DNA from 2 places in the Cupriavidus sp. USMAA2-4 genome. Region 2 is predicted to be linked to the other one. Evidence: riboswitches for the same ligand, from Rfam matches in the RefSeq annotation. Region 2 holds a riboswitch; the other holds the start of a gene.
What was found. A riboswitch is a leader RNA that binds a small molecule or an ion and turns the genes downstream of it on or off. The one in region 2 is predicted to bind glycine.

Region 1 (8,251 bases), on a different replicon from region 2:
TCCTCGCCGTCGACCAGCTGGCGCAGCGTGGTGTTGAGCCGCCAGGCGCCGAAGCGCAGTTCGTGCCCGGCGGCGGCGGCCGGACGGCGCTGCCCGCCCTGGCTGCGGCGCAGCACGGTGTGGATGCGCGCCACCAGCTCGCGCATCTCGAAGGGCTTGGTGACGTAGTCGTCCGCGCCGACCTCCAGGCCGACCACGCGGTCCGCCAGTTCGGCGCGCGCCGTCAGCATGATCACCGGCGTGTCGCTCTGCTCGCGGATCTCGCGGCACAGCGCCAGGCCGTTCTCGCCCGGCAGCGACAGGTCGAGAATGACCAGGTCATAGGTCTTGCCGGCCATCGCGGCGCGCATGGCGGCACCGCCCTCGGCACCGTCGGCCGCCATGCCGAAGGTCGACAGGTAGTCGGCCAGCATGGTGCGGATCTGGGTATCGTCGTCGACGACAAGTAGTTGCAGCGGAGCGGAGGCGGTAGCGGTGGATTCCATTCTCATGTCGGCAAGGCGGCATCCGCCGCAGCGCTCACTGTAGCAGCACAGCATACTCTGGCTTTGGCCGCTTTGTATCCACACCGATACAGACGAAAGCCAGGGCCGAACCTGTCTGTACAAGCAAGCGTCGGCGGCGTGACCAAGTGCTCAAGCTGGGCACGAAATCGGGGCATACCATCGAAAAAGTCGGCCATGCGCCGCTTGTTCCCGACCCTGCCATCCGGGGCCGACATCCTTCGTTGTTCACGGAGCCAAACCATGACACGCCCGACCCGCCTTCGGGACGCGCTGCGCCGCGTCCGCTTCCTCCTCAGCCTTGCCGTGCTCGGCGGCGCCTGCTCGCTGGCCTTGCCGGCCCATGCGCTGCAGAACGCCTCGTCCGATCCACCCGCCCGGCCCGGGCCGAACCTTGCACCGCGCGAGGCACTCGGCCTGAATGCCGCGCAGAACGCGCTGTGGCAGGCCGCCGAGTCCGCCACGCGTGAAGCACACGCCCATGCGCTGGAGCTGCGCGCGCGCTTCCTGCGTGAAAGCGGCGACCCCGAGGGCATGCGCGACGGCAGCGCACCGCTGCGCCCGCGCGTCCAGGCGATGGAGCGGCTGCACGATGCGCTGGAGAAGGACCGCCGCGCGGTCGATGAACGCTGGCTGGCGCTGGATGAGAGCCTCGATGCGTCCCAGCGGCGCCGCTTGCGCGCGATGCCCCAGGTGGCGCACTGGCTGGGCCTGATGCCGCCGATGCATGCCATGCACGAGCTGGAGATGGGCCGTCCCGGCGGGCCGGAAGGCAGGGACCGGGCGGGCCCCGGCTTCGACGGGCCGCCGCACTGAGCGCTGCCGGGAGTATCGCGGCGCGCGTGCCACGCCTCGCCGCACCCTGCCGACCTGGCTGCTGCATGCGTGGCGCCGCGGCGTGCAGCGATCGGCGGTGACCGGAATGTGGATAAAAGAACGCCCCCGCGCTTTGGGCCGGGGGCGTCAAACAGGGAAGAACCGGGCACGCATGCCCGACCGCGCAGGACAGAAGGGTTAAGCCCCGCACGGTACCCGCAGCACAAGGCCGCGGACGGGGGTGATCCTAGTCGGCGCGCCGGGGCCGGTCTTGTCTATCTCGTATCCCTATGTATCGACTTTGTATCAGACCCCGGCCTTTCCGTTACCGAGCAGCGCCTTGAGTCCGGCCAGGCGGTCCTTGGGGCTCATGGCCGGGGCCGTGTCCTTGGGCGCCGGCGCCTCTTCCAGCTTCATTTCACCGATGAAGCGCGACGGCTGGCAGGAATAGGTGTCGCGCGCGCGCTTGCGCTTCTTGCACCAGCTGATGTGCAGGCTGCGCTGGGCACGCGTGATGCCGACGTACATCAGGCGGCGCTCTTCCTCGACCTTCTCGTCGCTCATGTCCTCGTCCTCGCGGCAATGGGGCAGGATGCCCTCCTCCACGCCGACCAGGAACACATGCGGGTACTCCAGGCCCTTGGAGGCATGCAACGTCGACAGCCGCACCGCGTCGGGATCTTCTTCGCGGCCCTCGAGCATGCTCATCAGTGCCACCGTCTGTGTCAGCTCGAGCAGGTTCTTGCCCTCGTCGCCGAAGCCGTCGGCGGTGTCGTAGCCAGTGGCCTCGCCCGTGCCGTCGCCACCCTCGGGCTTGGTGCCCTTGCGCTTGAGCCAATCGAGGAATTCCAGCGTGGTGGTCCACCTGGACTGTGCCTGGCGCTCGTCGAAGGTGTCGTAGAGGTAGGCCTCGTAGTGGATGCCTTCCATCAGGTCGTCGAGCACCTGCGTGGCCGGGTCTTTGGCGGCGCGCGCGGCCAGCCGCACCATCGACTCGCAGAACACGCGCAGCGGCTCCAGCTGGCGCGGCTGCAGCTTGCCTTCGATGCCGCCCATCATGGCCGCCTCGAACAGCGAGACCTTGGCCTGGCCGGCGAAGGTGCCCAGCACCTCCAATGTGGTATTGCCGACGCCGCGCCGCGGCGTGGTGATGGCGCGGATGAAAGCAGGGTCGTCGTCCGGATTGGCGATCAGGCGCAGGTAGGCGCAGATGTCCTTGATTTCCGCCTTGTCGAAGAAGCTCTGCCCGCCCGACAGCACATAGGGAATGCGTTCGCGGCGCAGGATCTGCTCGAACAGGCGTGCCTGGTGATTGCCGCGGTACAGGATGGCATAGTCGCGGAACTGCGCGCGGCGCTCGAACTTGTGGGCCGACAGGCGGAACACCACGGACTCCGCCTCATGCTCCTCGTCGTTCATCGGGTTGATGGCGACCGGGTCGCCCATGCCGTGCTCGCTCCACAACTTCTTGTCGAACAGCTTCGGATTGTTGGCGATGACGGCGTTGGCCGCTTCGAGGATGCGCACCGTGGAGCGGTAGTTCTGCTCCAGCTTGATCACTTTCAGGTCGGGGAAATCGGTCTGCAGCAGGCGCAGGTTGTCGAGCGTGGCGCCGCGCCAGCCGTAGATGGCCTGGTCATCGTCGCCGACCGCGGTGAAGGCCGGCGCGCGCAGGTGCGAGCCACCCGCCAGCAGCTTGAGCAGCTGGTACTGGCAGGCATTGGTGTCCTGGTACTCGTCGACCAGGAAGTAGCGCAGGCGGTTCTGCCACTTCAGGCGCACCGTCTCGTCGCGCGCGAACAGTTCGGCCGGCAGGCGGATCAGGTCGTCGAAATCCACCGCCTGGTAGGCATGCAGCGTGGCCACGTAGTTGCGGTAGACCAGCGCGGCCTGGTGCTGGTCGGCATCGGCGGCCTGCGCGATGGCCGCTTCGGGATCGACCATGCCGTTCTTCCACAGCGAGATCGTGCCCTGCACGCTGCGGATCAGCTTCTTGTCGGTGGTGCCGAGCTGTTCCTGCACCAGCCCGAAGCAATCGTCCGAGTCCATGATCGAGAACTGCGGCTTCAGGCCCACGTGCTCGGCCTCGGCGCGCAGGATCTGCACGCCGAGGGAGTGGAAGGTACAGACCGTCAGCTGCTTGAGCGGCAGACGCTTGCCTTCGCGCGTGGTCTTGCCTTCCATCAGCTTGCCGATGCGCTCCTGCATCTCCTTCGCCGCCTTGTTGGTGAAGGTGACGGCGGCGATGTGGCGGGGCTCGAAGCCCTTGTCCTCGATCAGGTGGGCGATCTTCTGCGTGATCACCCTGGTCTTGCCCGAGCCGGCGCCGGCCAGTACCAGGCAGGGACCATCGAGATAGCGGACAGCTTCGGATTGGGCGGGATTGAGTCCGTGGGTCATGCGCGGGAAGACAGCGTGGAAGTGTGACGGGAACGGCCGGGCCGCGGATGCGGTGCGGCGTGTGCAGGATCCGGCGCGCCTCGGCACCGTGCAAGCGGAGGATGTTAACACGCGCCGCCGCCGGGCCAGGCTGCTCGACGAGGCCTTTGTCCCCGGCCGTCATGTAACGCGCCGTAATGCTCTGTAATGAAAAGTAATGGCCGGGATCGCGTCCCGGATGGCGGTCTCTAAGAAGGATAGAGAGCTTGTATGACGGCTGCTCCAACACTGCTTCAACCAGGTGTGGCCTCATCATCACAAGGGAGCTGTCCTATGCGAACACAGAAGCGAGCACGTCCGGCTCTGGCCAAGGCCATCCTGATCAGCGCCACGCTGGTGGCGTTCGCCGGCTGCGCGGACATGTCGCCCAAGCAGCGCAACACCGCCATCGGCGCCGGTATCGGCGCGGTCGGGGGTGCAGTGCTGACTGGCGGCGATGCGCTGGGCACCGTCGGCGGCGCGGCCGTGGGCGGTGTCATCGGCAACGTCACCACCCCGAACCGCAGGGGCCGGTGAGCCCTGCCCCGCCGGCCCGGGGCGCGTTGACAAAGCGGGGGGCGTCCCGTACATTGCGCGCATCCGGCCGGGAGAGCGCGCGAGGCATCGCGCCGCCGAAGGGGTATCACCCGAAAACTCTCAGGCACCATGGACTGGTCGGATCGGCGGGCAATATGCACACGATGCACGCCGTACTCTGGAGAGCGACACCCGCCATCGTTCGCATGAATGACGGTGAGCGTGTCCACCGAAGGGGCGCGCAGGGCCCGGTTCCGCCAGGAGCCACCCTGTAATCTCTCAGGTATCGAGGACAGAGGGGTCATCCGCCGCAGCGGATTCGCAGCGCGACGCGCGCGAGCCATGCGGCGGATGGCCCTTTTTTCGTTTTCGCAACCGCAGAGATCCGTCCCCGAGGAACCCATGACGCTCCAGGCCACGCCCCTCAATGCCATCCACCGCGCCCTCGGCGCCCGCATGGTCGACTTCGGCGGCTGGGACATGCCGGTCAACTACGGCTCCCAGATCGAGGAACACCACGCCGTGCGCAGCGACGCCGGCATGTTCGACGTCTCCCACATGTGCGTGGTCGACCTCGCCGGTCCCCACGTGCGCGCCTTCCTGCGCGGCCTGCTGGCCAACAACGTGGACAAGCTGCAGACGCCGGGCAAGGCGCTCTACTCCTGCATGCTCGACGACAAGGGCCACGTCATCGACGACCTGATCGTCTACTTCTTCGCCGAAGACCGCTTCCGCCTGGTGGTCAACGCCAGCACCGCACCCACCGATATCGAATGGATCCGCGCCCGTAATGCCGCCACCGGCAGCGGAGTCGCGATCACGCCGCGGCGCGCCGACAACGCCCCCGCGGGCGTGGCGCCGCTGGCCATCGTCGCGGTGCAGGGCCCGAACGCGCGCGCCAAGGTATGGGGCGCCTTCCCCAGCACCCAGCCGAGCGAAGCGCTCAAGCCCTTCAACGCCCTCGTGGTGCAGGACCCGGCCATCGGCGAAATCATGGTCGCACGCACCGGCTACACCGGCGAGGACGGCTTCGAGCTGGTGGTGCCGGCCGACAACGTCGCCGCGGTGTGGGAAAAGCTGGATGCCGCCGGCGTGCGCCCGGCCGGCCTGGGCGCGCGCGACACGCTGCGCCTGGAAGCGGGCATGAACCTGTATGGACAGGACATGGATATCCACACTTCGCCGCTGGATGCGGGCCTGGCCTGGACCGTCGACCTGCAGAGCGAACGCGACTTCACCGGCAAGGCCGCCCTGCTGGCCGACGGCCAGAAGGCCGCCTTCGCCGGCCTGGTCCTGCGCGACAAGGGCGGCGTGCTGCGCGCCCACCAGACCGTCGTCACGCCCGCTGGCAACGGCGAGACCACCAGCGGCACCTTCAGCCCGACCCTGTCCCTTTCGATCGCCTTCGCCCGCCTGCCGCTGGGCGCGCAACCCGGCGACAGCGTCGAAGTGGAGATCCGCGGCCGCAAGCTGGCGGCGACTGTGGTTAAACTGCCGTTTGTGCGCAATGGCAAGGCACTCGTGAGCTGACGCTCGCAACGGTCAAACAAGGTCAAGAGCCAACGGTCATGGCGCGCCCGCGCGCGGGCGCGCCCAGAACAGACGAACCAACCGAATCCGGAGAATCCACATGAACTTCCCCCCCGAACTCAAGTACACCGAGTCGCATGAGTGGGTGCGCGTCGAAGCCGACGGCACGCTGACCATCGGCATCACGGACCATGCGCAGGACGCGCTGGGCGACATCGTCTTCCTCGAGCTGCCCGAAGTGGGCCGCAGCGTCGGCGCCGGCGACGCGCTGGCCGTGGTCGAGTCGGTCAAGGCCGCCTCCGACATCTACGCGCCGGTGGCCGGCGAGGTCATCGCCATCAACGACGCCGCCAGCGCCGAGCCGGAGAGCGTCAACGCCAACGCCTTCGAGGCCTGGCTGTTCAAGCTGAAGCCGGCCAACGCCGACGACGTCAACGGCCTGATGTCGGCCGACGCCTACAAGGCCAGCGTCGGCGCCTGACGCCGCGCGGCCCCGGCGACGGGGCCGCCGAGACCGAACGACCGCGCGGCGGCCGGCCGACCACCGGCGCCGCGCCTGACGAGACCCCTGCCATGAATGCCCCGCTGCCCATGAACGCCGCCCACGCCCGTCCCACGCTGGCCGAACTGGAGGCGCGCGACGCCTTCGCCGGACGCCACATCGGCCCCGACGCCGCCGAACAACAGCACATGCTGAAGATGCTCGGCTACGACAGCCGCGCCGCGCTGATCGACGCCGTGATCCCCGCCGCCATCCGCCGCCGCGACCCGCTGCCGCTGGGCGAGTTCGCCGAGCCGCTCAGCGAGGAAGCCGCGCTGGCCAGGCTGCGCGCCCTCGCCGGCAAGAACAAGGTGTTCAAGAGCTTCATCGGCCAGGGCTACTACGACACGCATACACCCGCCGTGGTGTTGCGCAATATCTTCGAGAACCCGGCCTGGTACACCGCTTACACGCCCTACCAGCCCGAGATCTCGCAGGGCCGCCTGGAAGCGATGCTGAACTTCCAGCAGATGGTCACCGACCTGACCGGCCTCGACATCGCCAATGCCTCGATGCTGGACGAGGGCACCGCCGCCGCCGAGGCGATGACGCTGCTGCAGCGCGTCAACAAGCATGCCTCGCAGACCTTCTACGTCGCCGACGACGTGCTGCCGCAGACGCTGGAAGTGGTACGCACGCGCGCCAAGCCGCTCGGCATCGAGGTCAAGGTCGGGCCCGCCGCCGAGGCCGCGGGTGCGCATGCCTTCGGCGTGCTGCTGCAATATCCCGGCGTCAACGGCGACGTCAATGACTACCGCGCCATCGCCGACGCCGTGCATGCCGCCGGCGGCCTGGTGGTGGCCGCCGCCGACCTGCTCGCGCTGACCCTGCTGGCCGCGCCCGGCGAATGGGGTGCCGACGTCGCGGTGGGCAACTCGCAGCGTTTCGGCGTGCCGCTCGGCTTCGGCGGCCCGCACGCCGGCTACATGGCGGTCAAGGACGCGTTCAAGCGCTCGATGCCGGGCCGCCTGGTCGGCGTGACCGTCGACGCGCAAGGCAACAAGGCCTACCGCCTGGCCCTGCAGACGCGCGAGCAGCACATCCGCCGCGAGAAAGCCACTTCGAACATCTGCACCGCGCAGGTACTGCTGGCGGTGATGGCCTCGATGTACGCGGTCTACCACGGCCCGGCCGGCCTCAAGCGCATCGCGCAGCGCGTGCACCGCCTGACGGCGACGCTGGCCGCCGGCCTGGAAGCACTTGGCTTCGCGCGCGCCAATGCCACCTTCTTCGACACACTGACGCTCGAGACCGGCTTCAACACCGAGGCCATCCATGCCGCCGCCAGCGCGCGCGGCATCAACCTGCGCCATGCCGGCGCCACCCGCGTCGGCGTATCGCTCGACGAGACCGCCACGCGCGAGGACGTCATCGCGCTGTGGGAGATCTTCTCGCATGGCAAGCCCCTGCCGGCCTCGCTCGCCTTCGATGCCATCGAGGCCGCGGCGCAGGACGCCTTCCCCGACGGCCTGGCCCGCCAGAGCGCCTACCTGACGCACCCGGTGTTCAACACGCACCACGCCGAGCACGAGATGCTGCGCTACCTGCGCATGCTGGCCGACAAGGACCTCGCGCTCGACCGCACCATGATCCCGCTGGGCTCGTGCACGATGAAGCTGAACGCCACCAGCGAGATGATCCCGGTGACGTGGCCCGAGTTCAGCCGTATCCACCCGTTCGCGCCGCTGGACCAGACCGTCGGTTACCGCGAGATGATCGACCAGCTCGAGGCGATGCTGTGCGCCGCCACCGGCTATGCCGCCGTCAGCCTGCAGCCGAACGCCGGCTCGCAGGGCGAGTACGCCGGCCTGCTGATCATCCACGCCTACCATGCCAGCCGCGGCGAGAGCCACCGCGACATCTGCCTGATCCCGTCCTCGGCGCACGGCACCAACCCGGCGTCGGC
Region 2 (8,251 bases):
AAGGGCAGCAGGATCTGCGGATCGACGGTGAAGCCGCCGATGTCCATGAAATGCACATAGCGCAGGATGCCGATGTCCGAGTTCAACCTGCCGCCCGCGACCTGCGTGCCGCCGGCATAGACCTTGTCGCGCTCGGCGTGCTGGTAGTACAGCAGGCCGAGGTTGGTGCCGACCGGCAGCGCGGTGTAGTCGCCGGCATCCACGTCGATGGCGTGCGCCGGCATGGCCGCGCAGGCCAGCGCCACGGCGGCCGAGGTGGCGACGGCGCGCAGCCGTCGCCGCAGGCGACCGGGGGTCGTCTGTCCAGGCTTCATGTTTCCTCCGTTTCTCTTTTCTTTTTCGTTGTCTTGGTCGCCGCGCTGCGGCGGCTGCGGCTGCGGGCACGCGCGCGGCGCCGCGCGCGTGCATACGTGCGTACGTGCGGCAGGCTCAGCCGACCTGGCGGTGGGCGATGTTGAGCACGCTGAGCTGGGCGAACTCGGCCAGCCCTTCGGTTCCGAACTCGACGCCGATACCGGATTCCTTGGCGCCCACCAGCGGGATGTGCGGGCCGAAATGCAGGTGGTGGTTGACCCACGCGGTGCCGACGTCGAGGCGGCGCGCCACCTCGCTCGCGCGGTCCTCGCTGGCCGACCACACCGAGCCGCCCAGGCCGTAGGGCGAGGCATTGACGCGGGCCACCGCCTCGTCGATCTGCTCGTACTTCAGCACCGGCAGGATGGGGGCGAACTGCTCCTCGGCGACCAGCGCATTGTGGTCAGGCAGGTCGCGCACGATGGTAGGCGCGACGAAATAGCCGCCGCCCTTGAGCGGCGCCCCGCCGGCGAGGATGCGGCCATCGCGCCGCGCGGCGGCGAGAAAGCGGCCCGCCTTGTCGAACTGCATGGCGTTCTGCAGCGGGCCGATGGTGACACCGGCATCGGCGCCGTTGCCCACCACCGCCTGGCTGGCCAGCTCGGCCAGCGCCTCGCACATGCGGTCGTACTGCGAGGCGTGCACGTACAGGCGCTTGAGCGCCAGGCAGACCTGCCCGCAGTTGTAGAAGGCGCTGCCGAAGATGCGCGGGGCGACCTCGGCGACGTCGGCGTCGTCCAGCACGATGGCACCGTCGTTGCCGCCCAGCTCCAGCGTGATGCGCTTCAGGCGCGGCCCGGCGCTCTCCATGACCTTCTTCCCGGTCGCGGTGGAGCCCGTGAACGAGACCTTGGCCACATCGGGGTGGGAGGTCAGCAGGCTGCCCAGGTCATTGCGGTCGGTGATCACGTTGAGCACGCCCGCCGGGAAGATGTCGGCGGCCATGGTGCCGAGCTGCAGCGACGCCACCGGCGTGGTCGGCGCGGGCTTGAGCACCACCGTGTTGCCCATCAGCAGCGCCGGCGCGATCTTGTAGGCGGCGATCAGCACCGGGAAGTTCCACGCGGCGATCGCCGCCACCACGCCCAGCGGCCGGTGATGGACCTCGATGCGATGGGTGGCATCGTCCTGCACCACGGATACCGGCAGGCTCAGGCCGGCGATGTGGCGCACGAAGGCCTGCGCGAACGCCAGTTCCTGGCGCGCCTCGGCGAGCGGCTTGCCCTGCTCCAGCACCAGCGTCGCGGCAAGGTCCTCCGCATTGGCCTCGAGGCCGTCGGCGAAGCGCAGCAGCAGCGCGCGGCGCGCCTCCAGGCCGAGCGCGGCCCAGGCCGGCTGGGCCGCCTTGGCCGCCGCCACGGCCGCATTGGCCTCGTGCTCCGTGGCGCGCGACACGGTGGTGAACACCTCGCCGGTGGCGGGATTGACCACCTCGAGTTCCGCGCTGCCGCGCACCAGCTTGCCGCCGATCAGCAATCCTGCGATGTCTTTCATGTCCTGGTCTCCTCGTTGGTTCTTTCTTGTGCTGCCGAGTGATTGAGCTATTGAGCTATCGAGCTATCGAGCTGTTGTTCGGTGAGGACCTGTGCGGCCCTGAACGACGGGACGGCACGCGGCCACCCACGCCCCGAGCACAATGCAAAGCGCGTGCCTGCCGCGCCGCCTGCCCTGGCACACGCGGCGCCAGGCGGCTGGAAGGGGCTGCGCGCACGCCGCGCCGTGGAGATGCCCTGCGCGGCGGCGCGACTTGAGACACCGGCGACAGCCGTGGTGTCTCAGGAGCGGGCACTGTCTCGCGCCGGTGAGACAGGCAGCCGCGTGCCTTGCCTGCGGTGGGCACGTGGCACTGGCATCGGCAGGAGACGGGGGGAACGGAAAGCCGCTGAGGAGCGGCGAAGAGGACAGGACAGCCGCGCTGGATGCGCTGGATGCTGGATGCTGGATGCGCGAGATGCACGCTGCGTGCGCGGCCGGCGCAAGGCACGCCGGGGCACGCCGGCGCGCGCTCACCTGGCGCGTTCGCTCAGCCGCGCTGCAGCCGCGCCAGCTTGCGGTACAGCGTGGCGCGCGAGATGCCGAGCACGCGCGCCGCCTGCGCGCGGTTGCCGCCCAGCTCCGACAGGGTGCGCTCGATCGTCTCGCTTTCCAGGTCGGCCAGCATGGTGGAGCGCGTCGGGACCGCAGCGGCAGCAGCGGTGGCAGCGCCTGGCGCGGCGGGCATGCCGGCCTGCAGGTGTGCGACGGGCGGCGCCGCGGCCAGCGCGGCCGCCTGCGCCAGCCAGGTCTCGTCGAAGTGCTCGCGCCCCACCGTCTCGCCGCCGCCGGACAGCGCCAGCGCCGCGCGCAGGGCCTGGTGCAGTTCGCGCACGTTGCCCGGCCAGGCATGCGCCATCAGCAATGCCATCGCGTCCGCATCGAGACGCTTGCGCCGCCCGCCGGCGAGCGCGTCGACCTGCGCCTGGATCAGTTCGGCCAGGTCGGTGCGCTCGCGCAAGGCCGGCACCTGCACCGAGAGGCCGTTGAGGCGGTACAGCAGGTCCTCGCGGAAGGCGCCGGCGCGCACCAGCGCCGGCAGGTCGCGATGGGTGGCACAGATCACCGAGATGTCCACCGGGATCGCGCGATGGCCGCCCACGCGCGTCACGCTGCGATCCTGCAGCACGCTCAGCAGGCGCGCCTGCAGCGCCAGCGGCATGTCGCCGATCTCGTCCAGGAACAGGGTGCCGTGGCTGGCCTGCTCGATCTTGCCGATGCTGCCGCCCTTGCGGCCGCCGGTGAAGGCGCCCTCCTCATAGCCGAACAGCTCGGCTTCGGCCAGCCCTTCCGGGATCGCCGAGCAATTGAGCGAGACGAAGGCGCGGCCCGGCCGGCTGGCCTCGTGCAGCGCGCGTGCCAGCATGCTCTTGCCGGTGCCGGTTTCGCCCAGCAGGATCACCGGCACCTGCTCGCGCAGGACCGTGGCCGCCTTGCCGAACAGCCGCGCCAGCCTGGCGTCGGCCAGCACGCAACCCTGCGCCGCGCCGGCGGCCGCCGGCATGGATGGCCGTGGCGCGCCCGCGCCCGGCGTCGCGGCCTGCGCCCGTGTTGGAGCCGGCGCAGGCTCCAGCGCGACGAAATAGCGCTCGCCCCCACGTCCGTTCAGCGTCGCCGCGCCCGTCGCGCCGGCGGCCGCAGCGCGCAGCCCGCCGGCAAAGACCTCGTCGAGCGCGCGCGGCGCCCAGGTCCCGCCCGGCCGCCCCAGCATCTGGCGCGCCGCGCGGTTGGCCGCGACGATCACGTCGTCGCGCGAAATGGCGACGATGCCTTCGGCGGGCGTGCCCAGCATGCGCGGATCGTGGTGCAGGCGCAGGATGCGGCAGCCGGCCATGCCGGCGTACATGCGGTTCTCGATCGACATGGCGGCGGCCTGCACGCGGCTGAGCGCGTAGGCCGGCAGGTCGATGCCGAAGCCCGTGATATCCAGCACGCCGACCAGCCTGTCGTGCGGATCATGGATGGGCGCCGCCGCGCAGACCACGTCGATCAGTTCTTCGAGATAGTGCTCGCCGCGGCGGATCTCGATCGGCAGGCCGCCTTCGCTCAGCACGCAGGCCGGCGCATTGGTGCCCAGCGCCGCCTCGCTGACGCGCTTGCCACCCACCAGCGCGCGCGCCTGCGACGGCCCGGCGCCCCCCTGTACGGTGGAACTGACGATCACGCCTTCGGCGTTGGTGCAGAACACCAGCCAGTGGCGCGACGGAAACGCGCCCGCCAGGATCGCCATATCCTCTTCGGCGCAGGCGATCAGGGCCTGGTGCTCCGCTTCGAGCCGGCGCAACTGGCTGTGCGTGACGAAGTTGGTGCCGAGCGCGCGGTCGCCCGGGCGCAGCCCGTAGGTGGCGGCACGCTGCCAGGAACTGGCGATGCGCTCGGGGATGGTGCCGGGCGGCACCAGCCGGCCGTCGAAGAACTGGCGCCGCGCGGTGCGCACGTCGAGGGGAAGGCTGTCTGCGGCTTGCCTCATTGGGGGGCTGTCTCCGTGCGGCTTGTTATGTTGTGCCCGGCGGCGCGCATCGCGCGGGGCGGCGCCCGGGTGGTGGATGACTTTAGGTGAGGCCCCGGGCGATTTCAAGCGCGCCGGCGCGCGCCTGCTCGTTTTCCCCGAGGCCGCCGGCGCGGCGCGTGCGGCCACCGTCTCGCTTCGATCCACGCGGTGTCTCAGGATGAGACAAGCGGGTCGGCACAGCGTCCGCACACCGGCCGCCGCCGCGCCCGCCCCGCCTCGCCCGGCGTGCTGCCCGCGCCACCCGGCGCGGGGGCTTGCCGCCCGGCTCAGGCCCATGCTATGGTGCGCGTTCCAGGAGAACGGAGCATCCCGGCAGGCTGCCGGTGCCGCTCCTACCGAAGGCGTACCCCCGAAACGCTCAGGTGCAACAGACTGGATACCGAACCAACTGGAGAGCGTCGCGGCAGGCTGGCAGACACCAGCGCCGGCGGCCGCCGAAGGGGCAAGCCGAAGTCCGGGTGGACCAGGCGAATCTCTCAGGCAAAAGGACAGTGGGGGCAGGCGTGCGACACCGCACGCCTGCCCCTTTTTGCTTTCCTGGAGCCAGAGAAATGAAAGTCATCGTGATGGGCGCGGGCGTGATCGGCGTGGCCTCGGCCTGGTATCTCGCCAAGGCTGGCCACGAAGTGGTGGTGCTCGAACGCAATGCCGGCGCGGCGCGCGAAACCAGCTTCGGCAACGGCGGCCAGATCTCCGTCAGCCATGCCGAACCCTGGGCCAATCCCGCCGCGCCGTGGAAACTGCTGCGCTGGCTGGGCAAGGAGGATGCGCCGCTGCTGTTCCGCCTGCGCGCCGATCCCGCACAGTGGTCCTGGGGCCTGAAGTTCCTGCGCGAATGCTCGGCGCGCCGCTCCACCCACAACATGATCCAGTTGCTCAACCTGGGCACCTACAGCCGCGCCAGCCTGCAGGCGCTGCGCGCCGAAACAGGCATCGAGTACGACCACCTCAGCCGCGGCATCCTCCACTTCTACACCAGCGCCAAGGAGTTCGATGCCGCCATCGAGCCGGCCCGCATCATGCGCGAGCTCGGCTGCGAACGCCAGGTCATCGGTGCCGACGAAGTGGTGCGCATCGAACCGGCGCTGGCCGCCATCGCGCCGCGCCTGGCCGGCGCCACCTACACCAGCGCGGACGAGTCGGGCGACGTGCACCGCTTCACCACCGCGCTGGCGGCGCGTTGCGAGGCGGCCGGCGTGCGCTTCCGCTACGGCGTGCGCGTGCAGCGGCTGCATGCCGACGGCGGCGGCATGCGGGCGGTGGAATATGCCGACGACAGCGGCGCCTACCAGCTCGAAAGCGCCGATGCCTACGTGCTGGCGCTGGGCAGCTTCAGCCCGCTGCTGGCGCGGCCGCTGGGGATCAAGCTCGATATCTATCCCGCCAAGGGCTACTCGGCGACGCTGCCGGTGCTCGATGCGGAACGGGCGCCCAGCGTCAGCCTGACCGACGACGAGTACAAGCTGGTCTTCTCCCGCTTCGGCGACCGCCTGCGCATCGCCGGCACGGCGGAGCTTAACGGCTATGCGATGGAACTCAATCCGCTGCGCTGCGAAGCCATCGTGCGCCGCACGCTGGAGATCTTCCCGGGCATGAGCCGCCCGGAACTGGCGCGCTACTGGACCGGACTGCGCCCGGCCACGCCGGGCAACGTGCCGTACATCGGCGCCAGCAGCGTGGCGGGGCTCTACCTGAACACCGGCCACGGCACGCTGGGCTGGACGCATGGCTGCGGCTCCGGGCGCGCCATCGCCGACATCATCAGCGGCCGCGCCCCGGAGGTGGACTTCGCCTTCAGCGGCGCCCTGCCCCAGCGGCGCGTGGCGGCGGTGGCGGCCACCGGCGCCAGCGCGCGCTGAGCGCCCGCGCAAACGCTGTCTATCCGTCGCCCGAAGGCTTGTGGCAGGAAGCGGGCGACGGGAGGGTGTCTCAGGGCGCCGCCGCGATCACCTCGGCGACGGCCGCCGTCAGCTTGCGCGCGTAGGGCACGTGCAAGAACTCGTTGGGACCGTGGGCATTGGACTTCGGCCCCAGCACGCCGCACACCATGAACTGCGCCGACGGGAAGCCGGCCTGCAATGTGTTCATCAAGGGGATGGTGCCGCCCTGGCCGATATAGGCCAGGTCATGGCCGAAGTGGGTGCGCGAGGCTGTGTTCATGGCCTGTTCCAGCCAGGGCGCCAGGCCGGGCGCGTTCCAGCCGTTGGCCGCGCCGGCGGCGGGCTTGAAGGTGACCTTGGCGTTGTAGGGCGGGTCCAGTTCGAGCAGGGCCTTGAGATCGGCCGCCGCCCGCGCGGCGTCGACCAGCGGCGGCAGGCGCAGCGACAGCTTGAAGGCCGTGCGCGGGCGCAGCACATTGCCGGCATCCGCCAGCGACGGCAGGCCGGCGGCGCCGGTGACCGACAGCGAGGGCCGCCAGTTGGCGTTGAGCAGCACTTCCTGCGGATCGGCCACCACCGGCAGCACCGGCCGGCCGTCCTGGCCGCACGACCAGGGCATGCCCTTCCACACCGCCTCGCCGAGGATGCGCGCGGCCGCCTCGGTCTCGCGCAGGCGGTCGGCCGGAACCGGGCAATGGAAGGCGTCGGGCAGGATATTGCCGGTGGCGGCATCCTCCAGGCGCTCGAACAACTGGCGCATCACGCGGAAGCTGGACGGCGCGATGCCGCCATAGGAGCCCGAGTGGATGCCCTCCTCCAGCACCTCCACTTCGAGGTCGCCCACCACCAGGCCGCGCAGCGAGGTGGTCAGCCACAACTGGTCGTAGTTGCCGGCGCCGGAATCCAGGCAGACCACCAGGCCGACCCGCCCCAGGCGCTGGCGCAGCGCGTCCACATACGGCAGCAGGTCATAGCTGCCGGATTCCTCGCAGGTCTCGATCAGGCCCACGCAGCGCGGGCGCTCCACGCCCTGCGCATCGAGCGCGGCCAGCGCCGCGATGCTGGCGTAGACGGCATAACCGTCGTCGGCGCCGCCGCGGCCGTAGAGGCGCCCGTCCTCCATCTTGGGCGTCCAGGGGCCGAGGTCGCGGCGCCAGCCGTCGAACTCGGGCTGCTTGTCGAGGTGGCCGTACAGCACGATGGTCTCGCTGCTGCCCGAACGCGTGGCGGGCGTCTCGAAATAGAGCAGCGGCGTGCGCCCGGGCAGGCGGATCACTTCCAGCTTGAGGCCGCGCACCGGCTGGCGCTCGACCCAGGCGGCGGCATCGGCGACGACGCGCTCCAGGTGGCCGTGGCGTGCCCAGTCGGCGTCGAAGGCAGGACTCTTGGCGGGAATGCCGATGTAGTCGGTCAGCGCGGGGACGATCTCGTCGTTCCACTTGCGCTCGACGAAGTCGCGCAGCGCGGCGCTGTCGGGCGCGCGGGTCGGTGCAGCCGTGTCGGTGGTCATGGTGCGTCCTGGCAGGTGGGAAGCGGCGCGGGCGGCCGGTGCGAGGCATTGTCGCACAGCGCCGCCCGCGCACGGGACGCACGGCCGCGGAACGCCGCGGCCAGGGTTGGGGCCTCAGGCCGCGGGCATCAGACGTCGATGGCCGAGTCCGACTTGACCTTGCGGCGCAGCTCGAACTTCTGGATCTTCCCGGTCGAGGTCTTGGGCAGCGGCCCGAAATAGACCGCCTTGGGTACCTTGAAGCCCGCCAGCAGCGAGCGGCAGTGCGCCATCAGTTCCTCGGCGGTGACGCTCGCGCCTTCCTTCAGCTCGACGAAGGCGCATGGCGTCTCGCCCCACTTGGCGTCGGGCTGGGCGACCACCGCCGCCGCCAGCACCGCGGGATGGCGGTACAGCGCGTCTTCGACCTCGACCGAGGAGATGTTCTCGCCGCCGGAGATGATGATGTCCTTGCTGCGGTCC

Region 1: another riboswitch for glycine. It lies ahead of gcvT (glycine cleavage system aminomethyltransferase GcvT); the one in region 2 lies ahead of BKK79_RS34640 (D-amino acid dehydrogenase).

What each region holds. Positions count from the first base shown of each region.
Region 1 is NZ_CP017748.1:2,660,110-2,668,360, reverse strand. Features, by position in the region: gene BKK79_RS11635 (response regulator) at 1-485, opposite strand, end outside; gene BKK79_RS11630 (hypothetical protein) at 747-1,319, shown strand; gene BKK79_RS11625 (UvrD-helicase domain-containing protein) at 1,626-3,719, opposite strand; gene BKK79_RS11620 (glycine zipper 2TM domain-containing protein) at 4,032-4,274, shown strand; glycine riboswitch at 4,333-4,421, shown strand; glycine riboswitch at 4,443-4,580, shown strand; gene gcvT (glycine cleavage system aminomethyltransferase GcvT) at 4,677-5,804, shown strand; gene gcvH (glycine cleavage system protein GcvH) at 5,905-6,285, shown strand; gene gcvP (aminomethyl-transferring glycine dehydrogenase) at 6,378-8,251, shown strand, end outside.
Region 2 is NZ_CP017749.1:3,353,727-3,361,977, forward strand. Features, by position in the region: gene BKK79_RS34625 (transporter) at 1-314, opposite strand, end outside; gene BKK79_RS34630 (aldehyde dehydrogenase family protein) at 430-1,848, opposite strand; gene BKK79_RS34635 (sigma-54-dependent Fis family transcriptional regulator) at 2,378-4,357, opposite strand; glycine riboswitch at 4,778-4,901, shown strand; gene BKK79_RS34640 (D-amino acid dehydrogenase) at 4,951-6,258, shown strand; gene BKK79_RS34645 (M20/M25/M40 family metallo-hydrolase) at 6,329-7,789, opposite strand; gene BKK79_RS34650 (acyl-CoA synthetase) at 7,918-8,251, opposite strand, start outside.